Regions from separate parts of the Myxococcus guangdongensis genome, predicted to be linked through region 1. Evidence: riboswitches for the same ligand, from Rfam matches in the RefSeq annotation. Region 1 holds a riboswitch; each other region holds the start of a gene.
The links. A riboswitch is a leader RNA that binds a small molecule or an ion and turns the genes downstream of it on or off. The one in region 1 is predicted to bind cobalamin.
Positions count from the first base shown of each region.

Region 2: it holds a riboswitch for cobalamin, as region 1 does, so the genes downstream of both, LXT21_RS37265 (acyl-CoA thioesterase) here and LXT21_RS11865 (hypothetical protein) in region 1, are expected to answer to the same signal.
Region 3: it holds a riboswitch for cobalamin, as region 1 does, so the genes downstream of both, LXT21_RS31495 (aminotransferase family protein) here and LXT21_RS11865 (hypothetical protein) in region 1, are expected to answer to the same signal.

Region 1 is NZ_JAJVKW010000003.1:586,580-596,265, forward strand. It holds gene LXT21_RS11855 (TonB-dependent receptor plug domain-containing protein) at 1-662, shown strand, start outside; gene LXT21_RS11860 (MXAN_6577-like cysteine-rich protein) at 702-2,315, shown strand; cobalamin riboswitch at 2,335-2,551, shown strand; gene LXT21_RS11865 (hypothetical protein) at 2,701-4,116, shown strand; gene LXT21_RS11870 (cell surface protein) at 4,113-4,847, shown strand; gene LXT21_RS11875 (QcrA and Rieske domain-containing protein) at 4,844-5,335, shown strand; gene LXT21_RS11880 (FHA domain-containing protein) at 5,488-7,173, shown strand; gene LXT21_RS11885 (serine/threonine-protein kinase) at 7,257-9,686, shown strand, end outside.
Region 2 is NZ_JAJVKW010000016.1:205,016-214,701, reverse strand. It holds gene LXT21_RS37285 (hypothetical protein) at 1-134, opposite strand, end outside; gene LXT21_RS37280 (DUF4130 domain-containing protein) at 298-1,401, opposite strand; gene LXT21_RS37275 (FHA domain-containing protein) at 1,490-2,458, opposite strand; gene LXT21_RS37270 (S1C family serine protease) at 2,446-3,786, opposite strand; cobalamin riboswitch at 3,906-4,145, shown strand; gene LXT21_RS37265 (acyl-CoA thioesterase) at 4,272-4,691, shown strand; gene LXT21_RS37260 (hypothetical protein) at 4,869-5,555, opposite strand; gene LXT21_RS37255 (hypothetical protein) at 5,728-6,210, shown strand; gene LXT21_RS37250 (6-phosphofructokinase) at 6,352-7,449, shown strand; gene LXT21_RS37245 (serine/threonine-protein kinase) at 7,483-9,513, shown strand; gene LXT21_RS37240 (tetratricopeptide repeat protein) at 9,510-9,686, shown strand, end outside.
Region 3 is NZ_JAJVKW010000012.1:39,194-48,879, reverse strand. It holds gene LXT21_RS31515 (hypothetical protein) at 72-1,190, shown strand; gene LXT21_RS31510 (hypothetical protein) at 1,187-1,960, shown strand; gene LXT21_RS45500 (adenylate/guanylate cyclase domain-containing protein) at 2,102-3,328, shown strand; gene LXT21_RS31500 (MDR family MFS transporter) at 3,335-5,104, opposite strand; cobalamin riboswitch at 5,287-5,501, shown strand; gene LXT21_RS31495 (aminotransferase family protein) at 5,767-7,131, shown strand; gene LXT21_RS31490 (aldehyde dehydrogenase family protein) at 7,128-8,687, shown strand; gene LXT21_RS31485 (acetyl ornithine aminotransferase family protein) at 8,709-9,686, shown strand, end outside.

The sequences.
Region 1 (9,686 bases):
TGTTGCCCAATCCGGGGTTGAGGCCCGAGCGGGTGCTCTACGCGGACGCGGCGGTGGTCTGGGATTCCCAGGCGATGGTGGCGGGGGCTCCGCGGTGGAGTGTGACGGCGGGCGGCTTCGCGGCGCTGTACGAGGACCTCATCGCGTACGAGCTGTATCCGCCGATGATGGCGCGGCCGTACAACTTCGACGCCGCGCGGGTGTGGGGCGCGGAGCTGGAGGCGGAGGCGCGGCTGTTCTCGTGGCTGTCGGCGAGCGGTGGCTACACGTGGCTGCGCACGCAGAACCGATTGGGAGACCCGCGCTACTTCAATCAGGACCTGCCCAATCGGCCGCGGCAGAAGTGGGTGGGGCGTGTGCGCGCGGGGCCGGAGTGGCTCAACGCTCGCACCGAGGTGCTGTATCAGGCCTCGCAGTTCGTCAATCGCACGGGCACGCGCTCACTGCCATCGCGCACGCTGTGGAGCGTGGGAGCCTCCAGCACCTTCCTGCACCGGCCGGAGGTGACGCTGTCGGTCGAGGTGAAGAACCTGCTCGACGCGCGGGTGCAGGACTTCACCGGCTTCCCGCTGCCAGGGCGCGCGGCGTACGCGACGCTCGCGGTGTCGCTCGAGCCGGCGCCTTCCGCTCCCGAGGGCTCGAATGCACCGCGTGCTCCGTGAGCCTGAACTGTTCTTGGTGTCTCCCTTCGTGAGGACTCGATGCTCCCTGCACCTTCCTTCGTAGAGCCCAGGCGGCTCGTCCTGTCGCTGCTCTGTGTCTCGGTGCTCGTGCTCACGGGCTGTCCCGACGAGGGCGTGGTCTGCACCTCTGGCCTCGTCGTCTGTGACGGCGCCTGTGTGGACACGCGCGGCGACACCGCGCACTGCGGCGCCTGTGGCACCACGTGCTCCTCGGGCGAGGTCTGTCAGGACGGCGCCTGTGGTTGCCGCGCCGGCACCGTGTCTTGTGGCGGCGCCTGCGTGGACACCGCGACGGACGTCGCCCACTGCGGCGCGTGTGGCTCGGCCTGTGCCTCCGGACAGGTCTGCGAGTCCGGCGCCTGTCGCGAGGGCTGCTCCGAAGGTCTGCTGCGCTGCTCCGGCGCGTGCGTGGACGGCCAGACGGATGCGCTCCACTGCGGAGCCTGCGGCAACGTGTGCCCCGACGCGCAGTCCTGCCGCGCCGGGCGTTGCACCTACGACGTGGTGGCCGCGTGCTTCACCAACGGTCAGCTCGTGGGCATCCAGGCGGGGACGGACCAGCTCGGACCTCGCCGTGAGTTCGGCGCGGGCATCCAGGCGCTCGCGTCCTGGGATGGCTTCGTGCTCGGCGCGGACATGACCAACGGCAAGCTGCTCCAGGCCCCCGGCGGCAACCTGGGCGCGCTCGTGGAGGAGGACTCGTTGGGCGTCGTGTCCGGCTCCCCCAATGACATCCTCGTGGACCCGCCGCACGTGTACGTCATCGACTCGGTGAACAACACGCTCCAGGTGCTCCGCCGCGACGGCGCAGCCCACGGCAACGGCCTGGGCCTGCGCACCGTGGGTCAGTTGAACCTGGGGCCGAACACCAGCCCCCAGGCACTCGCGCGCTTCGGCAACCTGCTCTACATCCCGCTCTTCGGCACCGGCAGCTCCAACTTCCAGCACGGCAACGCCGTGGCGCGCGTGGACATCTCCGACCCCACGCAGCCGCGCAAGGTGGACACCCTGTCGCTCACCGGCCTGGACCTGAAGCCCTTCGACAGCAGCGGCTCCATGCCCCTGCCGTTCTCGGTCGCGGCGACGCGCACCCACGTGTACGTGGCCCTCACCAACCTCAACCCCGCCAATGACTACCGCCCCAACGGGCCCGGCATGCTCGCGCGCATCGACCCCGCCACCGGCGCCGTGAGCGCCATCGACCTGGGCAAGGAGCGCTGCCTCAACGCGGGCTACGTGGAAGCCGTCGGTGACCAGCTCGTGGTTGCCTGCATCGGTGAGGCCATCTACGACACGGCCAATGGCTACATCGCCACGTCCGTGCGCTCCACGGGCCTGGTGCTGGTGAAGAACGACGTGCCCGTGGCGTCCTACGCGCTGAATCCTGGGTGTCAGCCCGGCGCACCGGGTTGCATGCTGTCCGTGGCCAGCCGCTTCGCCGTGTCCCGGGGCGCGGTGTACCTGGCGGACACCAACGCGGGGCGCGTCTTCGTCGTGGAAGTCGGCGATGGCACCCTCACCGAGCGCAGGGGTTACTCCACGCCCACCGCGAAGGGCCCCGCGCTCGAGGCGTGCCCGGTGGACCCCCGACGCCCCGTGTCCAACGCCATCGACGTCACCGCGCTCCATTGACAATGCCTGTCACCCGCCATATCCCGGCCGCGTCCTCGGTGCCGTCGTGAGAACCACGGCGGCTCTAGGGAACCCGGTGCGAATCCGGGACTGCCCCGCAGCGGTGTGCAGGAACGACCGCCGTCATGTGAAGCACTGGTCCCTCCCGGGACTGGGAAGCGACGGCCATTAGGTGGGCGCCCTCCGGGGCTCCCGCGCCTGCGAGTCCGAAAACCTGCCGTGGACCCGTGCCCCTTGGGCACGGACATCACCGAGGCCTCCGAGGGGAGGCGGCGGAGGCGTCAGCCTTTCCATCCGTGCACCCTGAGGTGCTTGGGTGACCGCCTTCGACCGCGTCCTCCTGGAAGCCCACCCGCCCGTGGGGGCGAGAGGGACGAGGACGCAGATGAAGACGGCTGAATCGAAGCGCGTGAAGCCCTGGATGAAGTCCGCATCACTGGCCGTGGCCTCCTTCGCCGTGGCCCTGCTCGGCACCGGTTGCAACCCGGAGTGTGTCGATCAGTTCGACTGCCGCGCCGACAACGGCGAGCCCCCCGCGGGACAGCAGTGGGTCTGCGTCGACGAGAAGTGCGAGACCGAGCCCATCCCCACCACCCCGACGCCCGACGCGGGCACGCCGGACTCGGGCACGCCCGACGCGGGACAGCCGGACTCGGGCACGCCCGACGCGGGTCAGCCGGACTCGGGGACGCCCGACGCGGGACAGCCGGACTCGGGTACGCCCGACGCGGGACAGCCGGACTCGGGTACGCCCGACGCGGGACAGCCGGATGCGGGTCCGGTGGTTGTCGACTGCGCGACGGTTCCGCTGGACCCGAAGCTGGGCACGCTCGTGCTCCAGCCCGGCTTCGTCGCCGCCGAGTCCGCGCCCCTGTCCGCGGACATCCTCGCGCTCGGCGCCTCTCCGGGCCCCACCTATGCCTTCTACGGCATCCAGGGTCGTGGCAAGGAGGCCGGGCTGTTCTCGCTGGGCACCTGGCCGAACCTCCAGCCCGGCACCACGAAGCTCTTCGACATCGTCACCCAGGCGGACCGGGACGGCTCCGCGGCCGTGTATCCGGGCGGCTACGTCATCAACGACGGCACGAGCGTCTTCACCGGCTACACGCTGGGCTCCACGGGCGCTCCGGGCAACGTCGCGGCGTATGACCTGGTGACGCCGGCCAACTCCAACTACGTCGTCGCGCCCAAGAACTACTCGGCCGCGGCCTTCTGGAGCGGAGCGCTGAGCGCGGTGCTCGTCAACGGTGGCGGCCTGGGCACGCTGCCCGGCACCGACCTGGCCGTCTACGGCCTGGTGACGTCCACGGACCCCACGAGCGCGGTGCGCGTGGCCAACTTCCCGCAGGGTGACGCGGTGGCCAGCGGCTTCACCGCCGTGACGTCCAACGGCATCGCCGCGCTGGGCTACTTCGACGGCAACTTCGTCAACGTCATCTACGGCGTGGCGCCCGCCACCGTCTCCGCGGCCATCACCAGCGGGACGCCGCTGGACCTGGGCGCCCAGGCGAAGATCGACGTGGGCAGCGACTTCAACGGCGCGGGTGCCTTCGGCTCGGGCGTCGCCATCAACCGTGGTGGCTACGACGCGGACTTCAACTTCGTGAGCACCGACGTGTCCCGCTACGCGCTGTCCGTCGGCACGGGCGACGCCGTGACGGTGGGCGCGCGCGTGCCCGTGCTCGGCTACGTCAACCAGTGCACCTCGGTGACGATGCTGGAGCCGCTCGGCTCCGACGTGCTCGTCGGCGTGTCCGACCGCAACGGCCGGCGCCTGGTGCGCCTCCAGGTGGCCCCGTGAACACGCGCGCCCTCCACGGGCTCGGCCGGGGCGCGCTGTTCGCCCTGGCGCTGAGCCTGTCCGCGTGCGGCGGGGACGAGGCTCCCCCCGCGCCCACGGACGAGGACGCGGGGCCCGGTGACTCGGGCACCGACGCGAGCCCCTCGCGGCCCGCGGACCCGTACGCGGACGAGGTGGTCGAGTACCTGCCCGGCCCCGGCGCGGGCTTCGGGCAGGACCGCTTCCCGTCCATCGTCCTGGGCGCCCCGGTGGGCGCGGGGCTGGACAGCGGGTCGCTGGATGTCCTCTCGCTGGGCAAGGGCGGCTCCATCACCTTGCGCTTCACGGACATCGCGGTGGTCGACGGCCCGGGCGTGGACCTGCTCGTCTTCGAGAACCCGTTCCTCATCGCGGGAGGCCCGCGCGCCTTCACCGAGCGGGGACGCGTCTCGGTGAGCGACGACGGCGTGCAGTGGCACGAGTTCCCCTGCGCCCCCTCGGACGCGACGAACAACTACCCGGGCTGCGCGGGCGTGCGTCCCGTCACGGCCAACCCCGCCGCCGGCATCAGCGCCACGGACCCCGCCGTGGCCGGGGGGGACGGGTTCGACCTGGCCACCGTGGGCCTCGCCCGGGCGCGTTACGTGCGCATCGTCGACGCGGGCACCAACGGCTCGGCGGGCACGTCCGCGGGCTTCGATCTGGACGGTGTCGCCGTGGTGAACGGCGTGTCGTTGCCCGCCGCGCCATGACCGACCTGGACCGCCGCGCCGCGCTCCTCACGCTGGCCCGGGGCGGCTGTGCCCTGGCCGCGCTGGGCGTGGGGTGCGGCGGCGAGTGGCGGGAGGCCGTCGTCCTGGACCTCCCGCCCGAGGGCGCCTCCTGCCCTGACCTCCCCCAGCCCGGCACCACCGCCGAGGGCTGGGTGGAGGTGCGGCTCCAGGACCATCCGGGCCTCGAGTCCCCTGGGGGCCACGCCCGGGTGCACGCGCCCGAGGCCCTGCTGGACGTGCTGCTGGTGCACACGAAGCCCGGGTGCTTCGTGGCGCTGTGGCGCATCTGCACGCACGGCGACTGCGGCGTGGACTGGCGGCCCGCCGACGGCGTGATGGAGTGCCCCTGCCACGGCTCGCGCTTCGCCCTGGACGGCGCCGTCCTCCAGGGCCCGGCGGAGCGTCCGCTGGCGGTGTTCACCGCGGTGCGGCAAGGCGCGTCCGTCTTCATCCACCGGCCCCGCTGAGCCCCGCACCTGGGGGAAGCGGCCCGGCGCACTGTCAGTCCTGACCCGGTAACGGGCCTCCGCGCCCGGAGTCCGGGTCAGCCCCGTCCCCCTCCGGGGCACAGGTCTCCCTCTCTTACGTTGAGAGAGAGTCGTGTAATGTCGGGGATTCGATGTGGCAGATCATCATCAACGGGCCCGGCTACTTCGACACGTCCTATGACTTGCCCGAGGGCGTGACGAGCCTGGGCCGCGCCGACGAGAACGACATCGTGCTGGGCGGAGACCTGGTCTCGCGCCGGCACGCGCGCCTCTACGTGGAGGCGGACATCCTGCGCATCGAGGACCTGGGCAGCCGCAACGGCAGCCGCGTCAACGGCGCGCCCCTGCAGGGCTCCCGGCAGCTGTCCCCCGGCGACTCCGTGGCGCTGGGCGAGAACACGCTCGCGGTGCGCCAACCCAACACCGTGGAGAACGCCGCCACGGAGATGGTGGACCTGGGCGCCGGCGGTGTCGTGCGCTTCGGCCACGGGCAGGACGTGGGGCCCTCCGTGCTGCTCGCCAAGAGCGTGCGGGACGCGGACGTGCTGCGCCTGCTCGACAACGTGGGGCCCGTGCCCTTCGAGGACTTCAACCAGCAGGCCTCCTCGCCCGCCGCCCCGGCCAGCCCCCGCGTGGCGCAGGAGACGCTGGTGCTGATGTTCCGCACCGCGGAGGCGCTCTCCACCGCCACCACGCTGTCCACCTTCCTGGACCTGACGATGGACCGGCTCCTGGAGCGCACCGACGCCACCACGGCGGTGGTGCTGCTCAAGCACTCCACGGGGGCGCTCGTGCCCGCGGCGGTGCGCCACCGGGGACGGCTGGCCAAGGGCGAGGTGCCGGTGTCCGACGCCATCGTCGACGAGGCCCTGCGCCAGGGCCGCGCGCTCGCGGTGGGCGACGTGCGCGACGACCGCCGCTTCGCCGCGCGCGAGAGTGTCATCCTCTACGGCGTGGCCAGCGTGCTGTGCATCCCCATCGGCTCCGAGGCGCCGTACCAGGGCGTGCTCTACGTCAACACCTCCGCCAAGGGGGACGGGCTGGAGCCCATGCTGGACGCGTGCTCGGCGGTGGCGCACCTGGTGGCCACCGGCGTGCAGAAGTTCTCCCCGCGCGACGGCGGCGCCACGCAGGAGCGACTGCGCCGCTCGCTGGAGCGCTTCCACCCGCCCGACGTCGCCGAGCGCCGCGCCACCGAGGCCCAACGCCAGGGTGGCCGGCTGCCGGGCCTGGAGGAGCGCACCCTCACGGTGCTGCACGTGGAGCTGGTGGGCTTCCCCGCCCTGGCCTCGCGCATCGGCGGGGCCAAGGCGACCAGCCTGCTCAGTGACTTCCACGCGCGCGCCACCGGCATCGTGTTCAGCTTCGAGGCCACCGTGGAGTCCTTCATCGGTGAGTCCATGCGGGCCCTGTTCGGCGTGCCGTACGTGAAGGGCGAGGACTCCGTGCGGGCGGTGCGGGCGGGCCTGGCGCTGCGCTCGGACTGGGAGCGGGCGATGAGCCGCCGTCCGGTGGACGAGCGCTGCTCGCTGCGGATGGCCCTGCACACCACGCGGGCCCTGGTGGGGATGATCGGCAACGAGGTCCGCCCCGACTACACGGCGGTGGGCGAGGGCATGTCCGTGGCCACGTGGCTGGCGGCGACGGGCAACCCTGGGCAGGTGTTGATTTCCGGTAAGGTGCTGGCGGCCGTGGCGGCCCGCTTCGACGTGATGCCCCTGGGGGAGCGGCTGGTGCGCCCCCCCAAGGAGAAGGTGGCCGCCTTCGAGGTCCTCGACGAGGACGTCGGGGTGTTGACGAACCCCGGCCTGCGGTGAAACCCCCTGCGGCAGGTTGACGGGTTGATGGACCAGGGCAAGCCAGGGTTCAATGGGCGCCCGAGTGGTGGACCCCCGCCCCCATGAACGCTCATAACCCTTCCGCCCGGCTGCGTCCGTTCCGGCCCCAGCCCTTTGGCCGGTACACCCTCTTGTCCCATCTGGCGACGGGCGGGATGGGTGAAATCTATCTCGCGAGGCTGGAGGGCGCGCAGGGCTTCGAGAAGCTGTGCGTCATCAAGAAAATCCTCCCGCAGCTCGCCGAGGACACCGACTTCGTCGAGCGCTTCGTCGGTGAGGCGCGCACGCTGGTCCGCCTGAGCCACGGCTCCATCGCCCAGGTGCTGGACATGGGGCTGCACGAGGGCGAGGCCTACATGGCCCTCGAGCACGTGGACGGCAAGGACCTGCGCAAGGTGGCCGCCCGGGTGCGGGACAGGCAGGTGCCGCTGCCCCTGACGTTCATCCTCTACGTGATGGGCCGGGTGCTGGACGCGCTGGCGTACGCGCACCGCAAGAAGGATGACGACGGGGAGGACCTGAAGCTGGTCCACCGGGACATCTCGCCGCAGAACATCCTCATCTCCTACGAGGGGGAGGTGAAGGTCATCGACTTCGGGCTCGCCAAGAGCCGGCTGTCGGCGGCGAAGACGAACCCGAGCATCATCCTGGGCAAGTTCCTCTACATGTCCCCCGAGCAGGCCCGGCACCAGCCGGTGGACCGGCGCGCGGACCTGTACGCGGTGGGCCTGACGCTCTACGAGCTCATCTGCGGGAAGAACCCCTTCGACGGCATCCACCCCGGCGAGCTGATGTCGGTGGTGGCCAACCCGAAGGTGGCGCCGCTGGATGAGGTGGAGCCGCTCACGCCGCGCGCGGTGACGGCGTTGGTGGCCAAGGCGCTGGAGGTGGACCCGACGCAGCGCTTCCAGACGGCGGAGGAGTTCCGCGGCCGGCTGCAGGCGTGCCTGATGGAGATTGACGCCAGCGCGGGGCCGGAGAGCGTCAGCCGCTTCATGCGCGAGCTGTTCACCGCGGACTTCCAGTCCGAGCGCCGGCTGCTGTCGAGCCTCAAGGACGTGCCTCGCGGGGGCTACTCCGAGGCGCGCGCCGCGTCCCCGGAGCCCTCGGACGAGGGGGCCGCGCCGCGTCCGTCGCCGCCGGCCGGAGCGATGTTGCCGGCGAAGACCATCCGCCTGGATGGCCCGGTGGAGGCGCTCTCCTTCCATCCCACGCGGCGCAGCCGTGATGGTGGGCCCGTGGATGATGGGGAGACGCGTCCGGGCATCCCCATCGACGAGTCCACCCGGCCCGCCTTCCCGCTGGAGGCGCTGGAGGAGGAGGCGCGGGCCCGTGCGGCGAAGCTGAATCCGGACACCTCGCCCTCCGTGTCCGTGGAGGTGGCGCCCGAGGTCTCCCGCCCGACCACGCCGCCGCCCGCCGTCGCTCCCGTGCCTCGGCCGCCGTCGCAGACGCGCGAGGTTCCGCTCACGGCCATGCCGCCGGAGGCGATTCCTCCCGCGCCACCGCCGCCCGCGCCGCCGCCGTCGCGTCCGGACACGCGGCCCACGGAGCTGGAGCTGCTGCCCGTGGGCGCGGTCGCCGGCTCCTCGGACGGGCAGGGGAGCCCGTACGACGCCACCGACCCCCGCGCGGAGCCGCTGCGTCCCTTCGGCGAGGACCCGCGCACGTCCCGCCCCGCCACGTTCAGCGGTGGGAGCCCGCGTCCCCCTCCGCCTCCCGTCACGCCGCCTCCCGCGGCGGTGATGCCCCAGCGGCAGGCGCTCGTTCCTCCTGGCGCGCCAGCACCGTCGGCTCCGGCGCGCTCCGGCGTGATGATGATGCCCGCTGTCGGCGTGCCCCCGGAGGCGCCGGCGTCGGGTGTGACGACGCGGCCTGGACCGGGGGCCGCGATGCCCTTGGCGGGTGAGGTGCCTGCTTCGGGTGTGACGACTCGGCCTGGGCCAGGGGCCTCGGTGATGCCCTCGGCGGGTGAAGTGCCCGCTTCCGGCGTGACGACGCGGCCTGGACCTGGGGCCGCCTCGATGCCCTCGACCGCCGCGCCGCCTCCCGGGTCTCCGGCGCGCTCGGGCGCGATGACCATGCCGCCCGCCGGTGCCCAGGTTCGGGGTGGCTCCCTGACGTCGAACCCGGGCGTGCCGTCTCGCTCGGGGGCGATGTCGATGCCCGACACGGCCCTGACGTCGAACCCGGGCGTGCCGTCTCGCTCGGGGGCCCTGCCGGCGCAGGGCGGCTCCCTGACGTCGAACCCCGGAGTCGCAGCGCGCTCGGGAGCGCTGCCGGCGCAGGGGGGGGCCCTGACGTCGAACCCGGGCGTTCCCTCACGCTCGGGCGCGTTGCCGGTGCAGGGCGCCGCGCTGACGTCGAACCCGGGCGTGGCGTCACGCTCGAAGGTCGGCGAGCCGGGCGTGGTGGTCTCCTCTCTGGAGTCGGGCGGTGACGCGGACGCCGAGATGCCGGTGCTCACGCCCGAGCAGATGGGGCACGGCGAG
Region 2 (9,686 bases), on a different contig from region 1:
GGTGAGTCACCCGACTCGAGCGCCAGCTCCGGTGGAACCACGGTGACGGGAGGTCCGCGGCGCGGCACCACCGATGAAGTCCGCGCGCACGCGGCACACAACAGCAACAACAGGGTCAGGGCTGAACGGCGCATGGCATCCTCTCCAAGAAGCGCACCTGGGCCCCATCGAGACTACCACCCCGCTGACACACCCACCGCCAGCGCCCCACGGAGCGCAACCATCCAGGGGCCCTGGCGATATGAAGGGCGGCTTCGCGCGTTGTCGAGGCCGCCCGTGGGGGGCGCGTGTGTCCGCTCAGGAGCCCAGCGACGCCGGGCTCTTCAGCCACTGCGCCGCCGCGCGGACGTCCGCCTCGAAGTGGATGCGGGCCTCCGCGCGCTCCCGAGGGTCCTGCCGCCGCAGCACGTCCCACGGCGCGAAGGTGGCCAGCGCGCCGGGGGCCCACTCGGAGGGCACCAGCCGCCCCCGCCCCACGTCCAGCCGGAAGCCCGGCCCCAGCAGCACCTGCCCCGCGGCGCTGCCCAACGCGAGCAGCAGCCGGGGACGGACCTGGGCCGCCTCCGAGGCCAGCTCCTCCCTCAGGGCCCGGGCCTCCGGCCAGGCGAGCGCCCCCGAGCGACGTCCCGGCCACCGGGCCCGCGACACCCGCAGGTCCGAGGTCCGCAGCCCCGCGCGCGAGAGCACCAGCTCCAACAGCCGGCCCGAGGGTCCCACGAAGCACGCCGCGTCTCCTTCCTCGCGCGTGCCGGGCACGTCCCCCAGCAGCAACACGCGCGGCCGCGCGCAGCCGGGTTCCGGAGAGGCGACAGGCGCGGGGGACGCCCCGGACTCCGAGAACGCGAGCCCCGCACCGAAGGACAGCCGTGCCCTGTCCCAATGCGCGCTGGCGTCCGGCGTGAAGAGGCTCCAGTGGAGCGAGGGGAAGCGCCCCACGAGGAAGGGCGCGGCCAGCCGGACGACGAGGTGCTCCGGCCGGTACCACGCGACATGGCGCGCCTCTCCATCCGAGGCGGCGCGACGGAACCGGACGCGAATCACCAGCTCCCGCACGTCCCGCCGCACCGCGCGCTCCATGCGCCGCAGCCGCTGGACGTCCCGGTCCGCGTCCTTCTCCAGGAGTCGCCGCTCACCGTGCGTCAGCCGCCAGAGCACGCGGTACAGCAACGCGAAGCGCTCCGCGTCCCGGTGACACACCACCTTCTCCGCCAGGGACAGGAAGTCCGCGGGCAGCACCGGGGCAGCCCGGGCGCCACCACCGGCCAGGAGCGGATCCACCCACTCCGCCCACGACTCCTGCCCCGGTTCGAACTCCACCCGGTCCGGAGGCATGCCGCGCACCAACAACCCACGCGCCACCTCCCGGAACGACGACAGCTCCGGCGCCACGCTCACTCGCACCTGGACCTCCTGGTCGCTCAGCCACCCAAGCGATGCAGGCTACCTTCCAGGTCTGACATCACCATCCCACCCGTGGCGTCGTCGGGCGCTACTCCTCCTTGGCGAGGGCGTCCACCTGCTTCTGCAGCCCGTCCAGGTCCTCGAAGAAGGACTCCACCGGCTGGGCGCGGGCGACGCGGAAGACGGGCGGCAGCAGCGTGCGGGAGAAGTCCAGCGACGTGCTGAAGGGCTCGTTGCCCAGCAAATCGTTCGCGCGCGACACGGCGCCGAAGGCCAGCGTCACGACGACGAGCACCCGCACCAGCCGCGCCGGCTCCCACCGCGCCACGTAGCGCAGGTGCCAGAAGAGCCCCCAGCCCATCAGGCCGAGGAACGTCGCGTGGTACACCCAGGAGAGGCTGGCGCCCAGGCCCAGGCTGAAGCCCAGCGCGGCCACCAGCAGCGGCAGCGCCACGGCGCCCAGGAGCACCAGCGCGCCGATGGTCGCGTGCGCGCGGTAGTGGAAGTGGCGACGGGAGATGCGGCTGGCCACGGCCCAGCCTCCGGCCCACAACAGCGTGAGCGTCATGGGCATCACCAGGGCCACCGTCAGCTCGCCCCAGTCCGTGCGCGCGTAGTTGCCCAGGTAGGACGCCAGCGCGCTGAACAGCAGCAGGGACAGCATCGCCACGGGGAAGGCGCGCGGGTGCTCGAACACGCGCTCGCGGGGCTCGGCGGACACGGTGCTCACCACCGTGGGCGGCACCACGTGGTCGCGGGCCCGGAAGCGCAGCACCGTGTCCCCCACGGCCACGCGGGTGTCCGGCGCCAGCTCCAGCTCCGCCAGCTGCGCCCAGGGCTGCACGCGCCAGGTCCCGTTGTCGCTGCCCACGTCGCGCAGCACGAGCGCGCCGTCCTCGCGGCGGTCGATGCGCAGGTGCTCGGCGGAGACCTTCGGGTCGTCCAGGATGACGTCGTTCGAGTAGGCGCGGCCCACCGTGGCCGGGAAGCGCTCCAGCCGGTGACGCGTGTGGACGGAGTCACCCTCCAACACCTCGAGGAAGATCACTTCGTCCACGACAGCCCCTCCAGGTAGCGGCGCGCCAGCTTGCGCGCGTTGTCCGCCGTGAAGCCGCCCAGCGTGAGGCTGGTGTCCACCCCGCTGGTGCTGGCGTTGAGCGCGGCGGCGCGCAGCACCAGGTCATAGAGCCCCGGGAAGCGCTTGTACGCGCGCAGGCACATGGCGGCGCGCACGGGCAGGCCCCCCACGTCCACGAACTCGGAGCTGCACCGGAAGTTGGTGACGTCCTCGCGCGAGGCCTCCACCGTGTCCGGGTCCTGCGAGGACAGCGCGGTGTAGAGCGCGGAGAAGCGCAGCGCGCCCAGCTCCTGGCTGGAGGCCTGCTGATGCAGGAAGGCCACCACGCCGGTGCGGTGCCGCGAGGACAGGTAGATGTCCTCCTCGGACGAGCACTGGTAGTTCGTCACGGTGTACGGCACCTCCGGGTCGTGCGGCGTGTCGCCCCAGCACTTGAGGAACGGAATCCACCGGCCCGGGACGTGGTAGCTGCCCAGGGTCTGCTTCGGCAGCGAGGCCGCGAGCATCTGCTCGGTGAGCCGCTGCTGGTTGTCGATGAGCTGCGCGCGCACCGTCTCCAGCAGCGCGGGCGTCGCGTCCGGCGCCATCTTCAGCGCCCGGCCGAGCAGCGTCCTCGCGCGGTGCACCGGGACCAGGAAGCCCAGCTGGTTGCCCATGGTGGCCACGTTGACGCCCACCACGGTGCCCTGCCCCGTCAGCGTGGGGCCTCCGCTCATGCCGGGGTTGATGGCGCCGCTGAAGTGCAGGCGCTCGTAGAGGGAGTCCTGGATGAAGCCGTTGTAGGTGCCCTCGACGATGGTGGTGCCCAGGTCATGGGGGTTGCCCATGGCGAACAGGCGCGCGCCCTGCGGCGGCTCGCGGTCCTCCAGGACGAAGAAGTCCTTCACCGGCTCGTCCATCCGGATGACGGCCAGGTCGTGGACCACATCCACGTCGACCAGGCGCGCGGGCACGGGCTCCCCGCCGGTGCGCAGCACGAGCTGCGCGGTGTAGTCCTCCGGATGGAGCACCACGTCGGAGACCACGTGGTAGTTGGTGATGGCGTACCCGTCGGCGGAGACGAAGAAGGCGGAGCCGATGGAGGAGCGCGTGCCCGAGCGACGCTCGATGATGCGCACCTGGGCGACGCGGTTCTGGATGCGCTGGAAGAGCTCGTGGGTGGCCGGAGGCAAGCCCGCCGGAGGAGGCTCGGGCGCGGGAGCGGGCACGGCGTCGGGTTGGCTTCGGACGGTGGAGGGCGCGCCCGGTTCCGATGGGGCGACGGCCGGCGCCTGCCCCAGCACGGCGACGAGGAGGAAGACGAACATGGATGCGGCGCACGCTATCCCAGCGCCGCGCGCGCGTGGGTACCGAGTGGAGAGGGCATGAGGGCTCCGGTGCGCTCGTCGACCCACCTGCCCTGTTGGCGACGCGCCGGGCAGCGGGTAGGGTCCGCCCCGCCCGAGGTGCCTCATGGGGGTCCATGGGGTTTAGCAAGGGAATCCGGTGCGAATCCGGAGCTGCCCCGCAGCGGTCAGTGGGAACGAACGCCGTCGAACACACTGGTCCTCGACTGACGAGGGCTGGGAAGGGACGGCGCCTAGGACGCCAGCATGCGCCGCGATGCGTGGCGGGTGGTGGAGCAAGCCCACGGAGCCCGAAAACCTGCCTCGAGCCCTCCTGGGACGCGGACAGCGCCCCGGGTGGCGCTTCGCCCCCGACCTTCGCGGGAAGGTCAGGCCATCCATCGCGGCCCACCGCCGCCGTCGGAGGTCTTCACGTCCGGGGCGGCCCGTGGGCCAGGAGTCCATCCATGAGTCCGATGCAGCCCTCCCTCCCCTCCTCCGCCACCGAGACCCGGATGGTGGACATGGTGTTCCCGGATCAGACCAACCACTACGGCACCCTCTTCGGAGGTCAGGCCCTCCGGTGGATGGACATGTCCGCGTTCATCACCGCCAGCCGCTACACGCGCCGCACCGTCGTCACCGCCTCCAGCGAGCGCGTGGACTTCCACATGCCGGTGCAGCAAGGGCAGCTCGTGGAGCTGGTCAGCCGCGTGACGGCCACCGGCCGCACCTCCGTCACCGTGGACGTGGAGATGTTCGCCGAGGACCTGCTCACCGGCGCGCGGGAGCTGTGCACCCGGGGGCGCTTCGTGCTCGTCGCGCTGGACGAGCACCGCAAGCCCACGGCCGTGCCTCCGCTCGCGCCCGAGCCGAGCGCGGGGTGAGGTGAAGCACGGAGTATGAAGACGCGCCGGGGCCGATTCCCCGGGCTCCGGCGCGGATCTCAGGAGGTGGCGTCACGCGAGGCACGCGTGGAGTCGCCTCGCCTCCGATGCGGCCCGCTCGCGGCGCCACACAGGGCGCCATCCGGTCGACTCACCGATGCTCGGTCCGCGCGGCGGTCACGACTCGGAGGCCATCCGACCCGCGCGCCCTCGGCGCCACGCCGCGTACGACGCCACCAGCGCACCGGCCAGGGCTCCCGCGAGCGCGCCCAGCACGCGCCGGGGAACCGCGCCGGGCGTCGTCGTCGGCTCCAGGCGGAAGGTCTCCAGTGAGGCGCGGACCCCCGGGGCCAGCCGCTCCCAGCGCACCGCGGGCGCGCTCACCACCACCACCGCGTGCCGCCCCTCGGACGCGAGCCCCGCCACCAGCACCGTGCGCGTCTGCCCCGCGTCCCGCAGCGTCCCCAGCACCTCCACGCGCGGCGCATCCCCGCCAATCCGGTCCACCCGCTCCGGCGACAGCACCACCCCCAGCTCCCGCTGGAAGTGCTGCATCACCGCCGACGCGAAGTCGTCACGCTCGGAGGGGCTCGCGGAGAAGCTCCGCTCCACCACCGACACCAACATCGTCGCCGCCTCCGGCCCTTCACCATCGGCGAGCGCCGCGGACAGGGACCTCGGCGTCTCCGCATCCAACGTCACCGCCCCCGCCACCGAGCCCGTGTAGGGCTCCCACCGCACCATGTGGAACCCCTCGGGCGGACGCAGCACGTAGCCGTCGCGCCGCAGCTCGGTGCCGAGCGCGCCCGACAGCAACAACCACCCTCCTGCGGCCACCCACGAGAGACTCACACCGCGCAGCATAGGCCCCCCGCGCCCCCGACGCGGCCACCTCGCGCGCACCGCACGAACCCATGGATACCCAGAAGACACGGCTTCACAGGCCCAAGGCCCACCGTCCCGGCGCACCACGAAGTCAGCGCTCGCACGCCTTCGTTGTGACATCCCCGTCGGGCGCGGGTAACCTCGCGCCGAGATGAATCCTGCAGCCCGGGTGGAGATGGAGGCTCGCGCCGACCGAGCGCTGCGCCGTGGAGAGCTCGTCGAGGCGCTCGACCTCTACGAGGCGCTCATCCTGGCCTTCCCGGATGACAGCTCGCTCGCGGACAAGCTCGCCAACCTCCGCGAGTCCCTCCAACCCCTGGAGCTCCAGAAGCTGGAAGCCTCCCGACCGCCCGAGGAGCCGGAGCTCCCGCTCGGTCCCTCCTCACCCGCCCAGGAGGGTGAGCGCCTGTTCGCCCTGGGGGACTACGTCGGAGCCGCCGCCGCCTACCGCCGCGCCCTCCAGGAGCGCCCCGACAACGAGCTCTTCAAGGAGCGGTTGATCGAGGTCTACCGGATGGCGAAGGAGATGCCCCTACAGTCTCCGACAGACAAGGCGCTGCCCAAGGCGCCCCAGCCCCGGCTGCAGGCCCTGTTGGACCGGGTCGCCTCTCGTCGCCGCCTCAAGCGGGACTGATGGAAGCTCGCGTTTCCACTCGGAAATCCGATCCATGAGGTGATTCGCGCGTTGCACCCCGGCGCGGGGGCCTCCTATCATCAGGTCCGACGTCCCTGTCATGGTGGGCACTCCTGCCTCTGACACCCGCGTCCGACCCCTATGGCCCGTTCACTGAGACTCGGAGTCCTCACCGGTGGCGGAGACTGCCCCGGGCTCAACGCGCTCATCCGCGGCCTCGTCAAGCGGGGCACGCACGAGTTCGGCCACGAGTTCGTCGGCATCGAGAACGGCTACATGGGCCTGGTGGAGCCCGACCTGACGCGTCCCCTCACGGAGGAGGACACGCGCGGCATCCTCCCCAAGGGCGGCACCATCCTGGGCACGTCCAACCGCGCCAACCCGTTCCTCTACGCCTTCAAGGAGGGTGGACGGTGGGTGGAGCGCGATGTGTCCGACGACGTGCTGCGCCGCTGCGAGGCGCTGAAGCTCGACGGCGTCATCGCGGTGGGCGGCGACGGCACGCTGTCCATCGGCCACCGGCTCAGTGAGAAGGGCCTCAAGGTGGTGGGCTGTCCGAAGACCATCGACAACGACTTGAGCGGCACGGACCAGACGTTCGGCTTCGACACCGCGCGACTCATCGTGACGGAGGCGTTGGACCGGCTGCACTCCACGGCGGAGGCGCATGACCGGGTGATGCTGGTGGAGATCATGGGCCGGCACGCGGGCTTCCTCACGCTCGAGAGCGGGCTTGCTGGCGGAGCGGACGTCATCCTCATCCCGGAGATTCCCTACCGGGTGGAGTCCATCGTGGAGAAGCTGCGCCGCAGGGCCACGCGCCGCCGCAGCTTCTCCATCATCGCCATCTCCGAGGGCGCCTTCCCCGTGGGCGGCACGCTGGCGGTGCTGGACAAGGCCGAGGACCTGCCCGGGCGCGGCGTGGTGCGGCTGGGCGGCTCCGGCAAGGTGTGCGCGGACCTGCTGGCGCAGCACCTGGACGCGGAGATTCGCGTGAATGTGCTGGGCCACCTGCAGCGCGGGGGCAGCCCGAGCGCGGCGGACCGCGTGCTCGCGACGCGCTATGGTTGCAAGGTGCTGGACCTGGTGCGCGATGGACAGTGGGACCACATGGTGGCCCTGCGCGCGGGTGAAATCGTCGCGGTACCGCTGAGCGAGTCGCGCAAGGAGCGCCGGGTGGATGCTTCCGGCGAGCTGGTGCGCTTCGCGAAGAGCATGGGCATCAGCTTCGGGGACTGAGGGAGGGGGAAGGCACTTTTCGCCGCACACGTCATGACGCTCGTCGGCCGCCATATCGGTCGCTATCGCATCCTCGAGCAGCTCGGCTCGGGGGGCATGAGCGTCGTGTACAAAGGGCTCGACACCGCCCTGGATCGTGAAGTGGCCGTGAAGGTGCTGCACCCCCATCTGGCGGGCAAGGACGAGTCGCGGCGGAGGCTCGCGCGCGAGGCTCGCGCGGTGGCCAAGCTGCACCACCCCAACATCCTCGAGGTGTTCGACTTCTCCGCCGCGGACGCGCAGGACGCGTTCATCGTCACCGAGTACATCCGCGGCCAGACGCTCAAGACGGTGCTCGACGAGGGGCCGTTGGATCCGCCGGAGCTGGCGGCCATGGTCATCCACGAGCTGGCCGCGGCGCTCGCGCATGCCCACGAGGCGGGCGTCATCCACCGCGACTTGAAGCCCGAGAACGTCATGGTGCGCGAGGACGGCATCCTCAAGCTCATGGACTTCGGCATCGCCCGGCTGCTCGACATCGAGGAGCGGATGACGGTGACGGGCACGCTCGTGGGCTCGCCCGCGCACATGTCCCCCGAGATCATCGAGGGGCTGGAGGCCGGCCCCGAGGCGGACGTCTTCAGCGTGGGCATCATGTTCTACGCGGCCATGACGGGCCGGCTGCCCTTCTCCGCGCCCAACACCACCGCCACGCTCAAGCGCATCCTCGACGGCGACTACGAGGACCCGCGCCGCCGCGTCCCCTGTCTGTCGGATGAGCTGGCGGACATCTGCGCGCGCTGTCTGCAGAGAGATCCCCAGCAGCGCTACCCGGACGCCGGCAAGCTGCGCGACGCGCTCGCGGATTATCTGGCGGGCCTGGGCTTCGCGCGCGTGGGCGAGGAGCTGGTGTCGTTCTTCGCCGACCCGCCGTCGTACCGGAAGCTCGCGCGCCAGCGCATCGTCGCGTCGCTGCTGGAGCGCGGTGAGCGGCTGCTCGCGGAGAAGCGCACGCCGCGCGCGCTCGGCTGCCTCAACCAGGTGCTGGCGCTGGACGCGCAGAACGCGCGGGCGCTCGGGCTGCTCAAGGGCATCCAGCGGGCGCAGCGCGCGCGGAAGTGGCGACGGCGCGGCATCCGGCTCGCGGTGGGGCTCGCGTCCCTCACGGCCGTGAGCATCGGCGGCTACAAGCTCTACCACGCACCCGCCGACGCCGCGTCCCATCCGCCCGAGGCGAGCACCCCCTCCACGCTCCCCTCCATGACGTCTGGAGGCAACGAGCAGAGCGGCTCCCTGCTCTCGAACATGCTCGGCGGACAGGGCGGCAAGGCGCTCTCCTCCACTGACGTGTCCGGTTCGAGGGCCACGCCGCCAGACTCGAGCCTGAACCCCGGCCCGCGGGTCGAGCCGCTGACAGGCCGACCCGAGAACTCGCGCGGTGTTGCGTCGAAGACCCAGCTCACCGAGCCCTCGGGCTCCCGCGTCGCCCCCTTGTCTCCGGCGCCCGGTGGCCCCTCCCCACGTACGGGAGGCCCTCGCGCGGTGGGCGGCACCCGCGCCGTGGACGACGCGCGCGCGGTGGGCGGCCCCGGTGAGGAGCGCGTCGCCGGACGGCAGCCCGGGTCGAAGAAGGTCGTCGCCACCATCCTCGTGCGCCCCTTCGGCATCATCCGCGTGGGCGACGGCTCGCCGAGCGCCCAGGCCCTGTCGAAGCACGACGTGGAGCTGCCTCCGGGGCGCCACACCGTCACCATCTCCTGCGACTACTGCCTGGACGTGAAGGAGGACATCGAGGTCCTGTCCGAAGGCGAGAACCGCTTCCACCTGGGCGCCCAGCCCAAGCCGTCACCGCTCTCGCTCGAGTACACGCCCGCCGAGGCCACCGTGCGCGTGGGCGACCAGGTGCGCACCGCGCGAGACAGCATCCAGCACCCGTTCGAGATTCGCGCGCCGCGCGGCCCCGCGGGGTTCCTCCACACCGTCGCGGTGGAGATCTCCCACCCCGGCTACAAGACGGAGCGCCGCGTCGTGCAACTGCGCCCGGGAGAGCCGACGCTCGTGGCCGGGAGCCTGTCCCCCGAATGAACCGTGGGCTCGCGCTCATCTCGCTCTGGCTGGTGCTGTGGACGCCAGTCGCCTCGCTCGCGCAGGAGGACACCGGCGACCCGGAGGTGACGGCCCTGCGCGCCAGCTTCGAGTACGGCAAGTACGCCGAGGTCGTGGACCGCGCCGGCGCGCGCATCGACCGGGGCGGGCTG
Region 3 (9,686 bases), on a different contig from region 1:
TCGATAGCGCCAAGAATGGCGCTAATCTTGCGCCAGTTTGGCGCTGAATGCGCCAGTATCGACAAAATTGAATGAAGCCTGAGAGACCCCACTTCAGAGAAGAGTTCTGGGAGAACCCACCGGCGCTTCCGCCGGGCGTGGAACTGGTGCGCCAGGAGGGGCTCGTCGTCCCTCGAACAGGTCCGGGAGGGGAGTCGGCCTATGACCTCGCGGAGGTCCGGCTTTCCGAGGCAAAGGTCCCAGTGTTGTTGAGCTACCGTGCGCCCTTGTTCCCCGCGCAGGTGGTGGCCCAGAAGGACAAGTTGCAGTCGCTCCGTGAGCAGCTTCGCCTCAGGGAGTCGGACGTCGGCAAGCTGCCGACCTTCCGAGTTCCGATGCTCGTCACCGACTCCGCGTCGCCCCGTGTGGTCGAGGCGTGCGCGAACAACGAACTCGCGCTGGTGGATCAACGCGGAACGTTCTTCCTGCGCGCGGGGAGCACCTTCATCAGGATTCAGGGGAGCGGTTCATCGAGTCGTGTCCCGCGTGAGCCCGTGTTCCACGGCAAGGGCAGTCGCATCGTGCGCGTGCTGCTCAAGTTCCCCGGCCGCCGCTGGACGGTGCGCGCTCTCTCGGACCAGACCCAGACGAGCTACACGTATGCCCACGGGGTCATCAAGCGGCTCACCCAGGAGGGACTGGTAGATGTCAGTGGCGGCGTGCGACTTCGCGAGCCTGTGGGCCTGTTGAAGACCTGGATGAAGCACGGGCGTCCCACGGCCATCTCGAAGGAGGGCTTCAACGCGCCCTCCACGACGCCGGATGTGCTCGACCGCGGATATCGAAGGCTGGAGTCACAGGGGATTCGCTCCATCTTCTCCCTGGCGAGTGGGCTTGAGCCCGATGAGCGATTCGTCTCGGGGCTACCTCACGGGCTCTATCTCTCGGGTTCGCTGGAGAGGGCCATCGATGCCTTCGGGTTGCGCCGGATGACGCCATACAACTTCTGGATTCTCCGCGCGGATCCTGCGGCGGAGACGGAGGTGGGTGGTGTCTACTTTGGCGAGAGGTCCCTCGCGCACGGCCCGGGCGTATCGCTCCCGCAGTTGGCCGTGGACTTCCAGCACAGTGGCGGGCGCGGCGAGGAACAGGCGGACGAGCTGCTGCGTCGCTTCGCGAAGTCGTTGCCGCTCGTCGAGGAATTGGAATGACCGACGAGGAGCGGTTCGACGAAATCCTGGGTGAACTCCGGGAGCTGTTACTCGACCTGGGCGCGCTCTCGACGCCTGTGATGCTCATCGGCGGACAGGTGCTTGCAGTGGAGTCGAAGCGCCGCGGGGGCACGGGAGTCATTTCCGTCGAGACGGACACGGGCGTGGCTGTGGAGCGAGGCTTCTCGTTCGAGCCCGACCTGCTGTTCGACATGGATGGCTCAGGGTTCATGGCGGAGCGGCTTCCTGAGGTGCTCAAGTCTCGAAACTTCGCGCGAACGAAATCGTACCGGTGGTCGAAGACGCTGCTCAGCGGCACGAGTATGGACTTGGACCTCTTCGCGCCGGATGACGTGGAGGTCGACGACCTTCCCACGCAGATGACGCGCCTGCCGGACTCGCGTGTCGCCCTGCGTCGGAGCCAGAGCGTATCGCTCCCCGTGGGTGGCAAGTCCCTGGTGATTCTGCTGCCCGACGCCGTGGGCTTCCTCACGATGAAGGAGCGAGCCAAGCGCGAGCAACGCCCGGAAAAGTTCAAAGACAGCTTCGACATGTTCGTCTACGTGAAGCTGGTGGGAGCCGAGTCTGTGCGTGCGGCGCTCGAATCTGCAGGGGAAGAAGGCCGGCTCTTGCGAGCGCGACTGAAGGACCTCTTCTGGAGCAGGGACGCGCCGGGCGTTCAGGATGTCCTCACGTACGCTTCGCAGCATTCCACCGACGAGCAGGAGTTGTTGGCGCAGGCCGTCGTCGATCTGTTCGAAGAGCTGTGAGGTCCACGCACACTCGGGGGAGGGGCGGCGGGGACAGGCACCCTCCCGCTCGCTCCCCACGGTCTTCGTTGACGCTCCGGGTTCGTCATGGTTGCTTGGCGCCCGGCCCGGCTCGGCCCGCTGGGGAGTGGTGAGCGCCTCGTGAAAGTGAATGCCGGAGACTCGCGAAGCCTTCGCGACCATGCCTTCTCCTCCGTGGTGGGCTGGCTCGCCGTGGAAGCGAGGCGTCTGCCCAATCCCGTGCCGCTGCTCTCGGGCCTGTGCGAACGGCTGACCGCGTGCGGCGTGCCCGTGTCGCGCGCCTCCATCGTCCTCTTCACGCTGCACCCGCTGCTGCACGCGAAGAGCTTCCGCTGGCGCCCTGGACATGACGCCACCTCGGAGGTCCATCCCCACGGCCTCCAGCACCTCCCCGCGTTCTCGAAGAGCCCCTTCAAGGCCCTGCGTGAGGGACTGCCCGTCATCCATCGCCGCCTGGAGCAGCCACTCCCGGACGGCGACTTCCCCATGTTCGCCGAGCTGCGCGCCGAGGGGCTCACCGAGTACCTCGCGCTGCCGGTGTGCTTCAGCGACGACTCGCGTCACGGTGTCTCCTGGGCCACCTCCGCGCCTGGGGGCTTCACCGATGCGCACCGTGCGCTGCTTCACGAACTGCATCCCATGCTGGAGCTGGTGATGGAGGTCTTCGCGCGCAAGGACATGACGGGCGTGCTGCTCGACACCTACCTGGGTCGAGACGCGGGACGCCGTGTCCTCCAGGGACAGATTCGACGCGGCGACGGCGAGACGACCTCCGCCGTCATCTGCCTGAGTGACCTGCGCAGCTTCACCGTGCTGTCGGACGCGCTGCCTCGCGACGCGCTGCTGGAGCTGCTCAACGCCTACTTCGAGACGATGGTCGGCGCCTTCCACTCGCACGGCGCGGAGGTGCTCAAGTTCATGGGCGACGCCGTGCTGGCCATCTTCCGCATCGACGAGCATGCGCTCGTGGAGGACCGCTGCGCCGCCGCCGCGCGCACCGTCCATGATGCGGTGCGTGCCAGCGAGCAGGACAATGCCTCACGCCGCCGCAAGGGTCTGCCCACCTACGAGTTCGGAACGTCCCTCCATGTCGGCGACGTGATGTACGGGAACATCGGCGCGTCGGACCGGCTCGACTTCACCGTCATCGGCCCCGCTGTGAACCTGGCCAGCCGCATCGCGGGCCTGTGCGCGGGGCTCAACGAGCCCGTGCTCCTCTCCGAGTCCTTCGTCTCCCACTACCGTGGCGATGTGAAGGACCTGGGTCACCACCCCGTCAAGGGCGTACCTCATCCCGTGCGCATCTACACGCTGGACTCGGAGTCCTCCGCGCTCACCGCCGCGTGAGCCGATTCACTCCGATGGCGCCGGTACCCGCGCGCGCCCGCGTTGCAGGGGCTGCTCGGGCAGCTTCAGCGTCACCAGGAACGCGAGCAGCGCGACGAAGATGGCGCAGCGGTACACCGCCTCCACCGCCCGCGTGAAGGACTCCTTCAGCGCCAGCGCTGTCCGGTCGACCGCCTCCAGCGCTCGCTGTTCCTTTGCGTCCACGTCGGAGACATGCTGCTCGCGTGGGGCCGCATCGCTCTCCCGCGCCCCCGGGCTCTGAAGAGTCTTCCGCTCGGCCTCCAACTCCGCGCGCACGCGCTCCTTCACCTTCTCCGCCTGGAAGGCCGACTGTGCCGGGCCCGCCTCGCTTCCCCCAACACCCGGCACCGCGGAGGCCAGCTCCGCGCGCAGCTTCGGCGGCAGCCCCTCCGTGGCGCTCGCCACACGGGTGCCCAGTTGATGCGACAGCGTCGTCGCGAACACCGCGCCCAACAACGCCACACCCAACGTCATCCCCAGCTGACGGAAGAACGTGGCCATCGCCGTGGCCACGCCGATGCGCTGCGGTGACACCGCGTTCTGGATGGCCAGCGTGTAGAGCGGAATCGACGGTCCCAGGCCCACGCCGACCAGGACCATCTTCACGGTGACCTCCGTCTGCGTCGACGTGGGCGTCAGCGTGAACCCCATCACCGTGAAGCCCACCATCAACACCCCCAGCGAGCCCAGCATCAGCCCCTTGTACCGGCCGATGCGCGACACCAGTTGCCCGCTGAGCACGTTGCCCGCCACCACGCCCAACGTCAGCGGTGTCAGCGTCAGCCCCGAGTGCGTGGCCGACAGCCCCACCACGTTCACCATGAACAACGGCAGGAACACCACGCCCGACAGGAACACCGCGCCGATGATGAACACCGCCACGTTCCCCAACGCGAACGTCCGGTCCTGGAACAGCTTCAAGTCCAACAGCGGCTCCTGCGCCCGCGTCTCCTCGCGCAGGAACAACACCGTCCCCATCGCCGCGAGCGCGAACAACCCCAGCACCTGCCACGAACCCCATGCCCATCCTCCACCGTGCGCCACCTGCTCCGCGCCACGTCCCAGGCTGAGCGCGAGCAACAGCGGCACCACCGCCAGCGCCAGCAGCACCGCGCCCGTCACATCCAGCTTCCCGCGCGAGGCCCCCGGAGGCTTGAGCGCCGGCATGCGCAAGAGCACGAGCGCGAGCGCCACCGCGCCCACCGGCAGGTTGATGAAGAACACCCAGTGCCATCCCAGCCGGTCCGTGATGAAGCCCCCGGCCAGCGGCCCCACCACGCTCGACAGACCGAACATCGCGCCGAACAGGCCCTGGTACTTGCCTCGCTCGCGCGGCGGATAGAGGTCCGCCACCACCGACAGCGACGCGGTGAAGAGCGCCGCGCTGCCCACTCCCTGCACCGCGCGATACAGGATGAGCGTCAGCGTCGAGCGCGACACGCCGCACAGGAAGCTGCCCAGCAGGAACACGATGATTCCCGCCGCCAGCACCGCGCGCCGGCCCAAGAGGTCCGACAGCTTCCCCCACACGGGCACCATCATCGTCGACGCGACCAGGTACGACGTCGTCAGCCACGGATAGAGCGCCGGAGAGATGCCCAGGTCCGCCTGGATGGAGGGGCCCGCCGTGGCCACAATCGTCTGGTCCAGCGCCGCGAGCAGCAGCCCGAGCAGCGCACCCGACATCGTGAACACCTTCTGTGCGCGGGTGAACGTGAAGGGCGCGGCAGCGGTGGTCGCGGCGGACGGAGCCATAGTCTCGGGGCGTCCTCCGACGCGGAGGGCCACCGATGAAGGTGACGCCTGCGCACGGGATGCGCCAGCGCTCATGCACGGCAGGTTGCTCGTCGAACATCCGTGAGCGCACAGCGGACGTCGCGTCCATGCGCGTCGAGCGCGCACCGGCGCTTCGCTTGACAGTCCGAAGAGGCGAACAGTACATACCGCCCCATGTTGGTGCCCGGACCTCGGTCCGAGCTTAAAAGGGAACCCGGTTCGATTCCGGGGCTGCCCCGCAGCGGTAAGTGAGAACGAGCCTCGTCATCCGCACTGGTTCCCTCGGGGAGCTGGGAAGCGACGAGTCGTAGGAAGCCGGCCCTCAAAAGCCGAAGCGCTCACGAGCCCGAAGACCTGCCCGCATCCGGCCGTGGGAGAAATCCACGGACGGTTTCGACCTGGAGCCGCGTGGGACGGCCGGAAGGTTCGAGCGGCGCTCGTGCCTCGACGGGCCCTCACGCACGCTCGACTTCTCCGACCTCCATCCCCCGTGTCTCCAGTCGCCCGTGGGGGCGAAGGTCGGTCCGTGGGCTCCAGTCGGAGCCTGGTGTGCGCTCACGCGTGCATCGCGACTGCCCTTCTTCCACGCGGGAGCCCTGTCGGGCGACCTCCGGTCGTCCGCGCTGCGTGGAGGACGGACGATGCGGGAAGAAGCCAGGCACACGGTGCGCTACCCCCAGGGGAACGTGCTGCTGCGCAATCTCGCGCGCGACTTCCCCGTGGTGACGCACGGTCAGGGCGTCCACCTCTTCGACGCGAGCGGCAAGCGCTACCTGGACGCCTCCGCCGGCGCGCTCGTGGCCAGCGTGGGCCACGGCAACCGCGAGGTGGCGGACCGCATCCACGAGCAGCTCCTGCGCGTCGCCTACGTCAACGGCACCCACTTCACCACCGACGTCACCGAGGAGCTCGCCTCGCGCCTGTGCGCCCACGCGCCCCAGGGGCTCACGCGCGCCGCGTTCCTCGGCTCGGGCTCCGAGGCGGTGGAGGCCGCGGTGAAGTTCGTCCGCCAGCTCTGGGTGGAGCGAGACGAGCCCCAGCGCGGCAAGGTCATCGCGCGCGTGCCCGGCTACCACGGCAACACGCTGTACGCGCTCTCGCTGTCGGGCCGGCCCCACTACAAGACCTTCTTCGGCCCCATGCTGGCGGAGGTCGTCACCACGGCCGCGCCGTACCCGTACCGCTCCGGCCTGGAGGACTACGCGCGCGACGGCGCCGAGCACTACGCGCGGCTGCTCGAGGAGACGATTCGCCGCGAGGGCCCGGACACCATCGCCGCCTTCATCGCGGAGCCCGTCATCGGCTCGTCCGCGGGCGCGTCGCCTCCGCCGCCCGGCTACTTCGAGCGCGTGAGCGCCGTGTGTCGCGAGTACGGCATCCTCACCATCGCCGACGAGGTGATGTGCGGCTGTGGTCGCACCGGCCGCTTCTTCGCCAGCGACCTCTACGGCTTCACGCCGGACGTGCTGGTGCTCGGCAAGGGCATCAGCGGGGGCTACGCGCCCTTGAGCGCGCTGCTCATCCGCGAAGAGCACCTGGAGGAGCTGCGCCGGGGCTCGGGCGGCTTCATGCACGCGCAGACGTACCTCCAGGCGCCCGCGATGACGGCGGCGGGGCTGGCGGTGCTCGACTACTACGAGCGGCACGACCTGGTGGCCCACGCCGAGCGCGTGGGCGCGCACCTCCAGCGACGGCTGCGCGAGGCGCTGGGCACGCTGCCGCACGTCGGCTCCGTGCAGGGCGTGGGGCTGATGGCCGGCATCGAGCTGGTCGAGGACATCGCGAGCAAGCGCCCCTTCCCGCGCGCGCGCAAGGTCATCGAGCGACTGCTCGCGGCGCTGTTCGAGCGAGGGCTCGTCCTCTGGTCCAACACGGGCCACGCGGACGGGACGAACGGGGACCTGCTCATGGTCGGCCCCCCGCTGGTCATCACCGAGGCGGAGGTCGACGAGCTGGTCGACACGCTCGCCCGCGGCATCCACCACTTCTTCCAGGAGGCGTCATGAGTTTCCGCATCACCTACTCGGTGCTGGAGGCGGACCTGTCCGCGCTGCACGCGCAGTTCGACGAGGCGCTCACCGCCGTGCGCTCGAAGCTGGGCGGAGAGCTGCCGTCGTGGCTCGGGGGCGAGGCGTTCCGGAGCGGAGACCTGCTTCAGAGCCGCAACCCGGCGCGGCCGGACGAGGTGCTCGTGTCCGTGCACCGCACGCCCGTGGCCGAGGTGGACCGGGTGGTGCGCGTGGCGCGCGAGGCCCAGCGCGGCTGGGGCGCGACGCCGTGGCAGGAGCGCGTGCGCATCCTCCGCCGCGCCGCGGACCTCATCTCCGAGCGGCGCATGGCGCTGTCCGCGCGCATGACGCTGGAGGTGGGCAAGAGCCGCCTCGAGTCGCTCGGTGACGTGGAGGAGTCCGCGGACCTGCTGCGCTACTACGCCGGTCAGCTCGAGCAGGCGGAGGGCTACTCGCGGCCCATGGCGCGGCTGTCCCCCAACGAGGACACGCGCAGCGTGCTGCGGCCCTACGGCGTCTTCGTCATCATCTCGCCGTTCAACTTCCCGCTCGCGCTCGCGGCGGGGATGAGCGGCGGCGCGCTGCTCGGCGGCAACAGCGTCATCCTCAAGCCCAGCGAGGAGACGCCCTGGTGCGCGGAGGGCCTGTACCAGGCGCTCGCCGACGCGGGCCTGCCTCCCGGCGTCTTCCAGGTCGCGCACGGCGAGGGCGAGACGGTGGGCGCGGCGCTGGTGCGCCACCCCGGCATCGACGGGGTGTCCTTCACCGGGAGCAAGGCGGTGGGCATGGAGCTCCACCGGCAGATGTCCACGGGCCGGGTGCGGCCGTGCCTCCTGGAGCTGGGCGGGAAGAACCCGGCCATCGTCTGTCGCGACGCGGACCTGGAGGCCGCCATCGAGGGTTGTTTCCGCTCCGCCTTCGGCATGTCCGGCCAGAAGTGCAGCGCGCTGTCGCGCATCTACGTGCACGAGTCGCTGTACAACGCGTTCACCGATGGCCTCGCCGCGAAGGCGCGCGCCGCGCAGGTGGGGGACCCGTCGCTCGCGTCCGTCTTCACCGGCCCCGTCATCAACGCGGCGGCGGTGAAGCGCTTCGAGCGCGCCGTGGACGAGGCCCGTCAGGACGGCGCGGTGATGGCCGGCGGTGGACGTCCTCGCCTGGATGCGGCGCTCGCGAAGGGGTACTTCGTGGAGCCCACGGTGGTGGCGCTGTCGCACGGACATCGCCTCATGCGCGAAGAGCTGTTCCTGCCCTTCGTCGGCGTGACGCGCTTCTCCACGTTGGACGAGGCGCTCCGGCTGGCCAACGACTGCGACTACGGCCTCACCGCCGGCATCTTCAGCCGCGGCGACGAGGACGTGGAGCGCTTCATGGCCCAGGCCGAGGCGGGCGTCCTCTACGCCAACCGCCGCACGGGCGCGACGACGGGCGCGTGGCCCGGCGTGCAGTCCTTCTGCGGTTGGAAGGGCAGCGGCGGGTCCGGCAAGGGCGGCTGCGGCCCCTACTACGTCGCTCAATTCATGCGCGAGCAGGCGCAGACACGGATGGGCTGACGCCCTCGACAGGAGACCTCCATGACCATGCTCCATCCCGAAGTGAAGACCGCCCTGCCGGGGCCGAAGGCGCGCGCCATCATCGAGCTGGACCAGCGCTTCAGCTCCCCCTCGTACATCAAGGAGTATCCGCTGGTCGTCGAGCGCGGCGAGGGCCCCTGGGTCCACGACGTCGACGGCAACCGCTTCCTCGACTTCATGGCGGGCATCGCCGTGGCCTCCACGGGCCACGCGCATCCGCACGTGGTGAAGGCCGTCCAGGAGGCCGCGGGCCGCTTCCTGCACATCTGCGGCACGGACTTCTACTACGACGCCTTCTCGAAGCTCTGCGCGCGGCTCGCCAGCTACCTGCCCGAGATGGGACCCAAGAAGGTCTTCCTCACCAACTCCGGCACGGAGGCGGTGGAGGGCGCCATCAAGCTGGCGCGGCACCACACGCGCCGCCAGTACATCGTCGCCTTCAAGGGCGGCTTCCACGGGCGCACGTACGGCGCCATCTCGCTCAACTCGTCGAAGGTGGCCCAGCGCGCCTTCTTCGGGCCGCTGCTGCCAGGCGTCATCCACGTCCCCTACGCCAACCCGTACCGCTGTCCCAACGGCTGCGCGCCCCAGACGTGCGGCGACGCGTGCAACCCGGCCCTGGCGCTGGAGCGCGAGTGGTTCGTCAACCACGTGGACCCGCGCGAGGTCGCCGCCATCTTCGTGGAGCCCATCCTGGGTGAGGGCGGCTACGTGGTGCCCCCGAAGAGCTTCCTGACAGAGCTGCGCCGCATCTGCGACGCGCACGGCATCCTGCTCGTGTTCGACGAGGTGCAGTCGGGCATCGGCCGCACCGGACACATGTTCGCGGCGGAGCACTTCGGCGTGATGCCGGACATCCTGCTGTCCGCCAAGGGCATCGCCTCCGGCATGCCGCTGGGCGCCATCATCGCCAAGGAGTCGGTGATGACGTGGCCGCGCGGCTCGCACGGCAGCACCTATGGCGGCAACCCCGTGTGC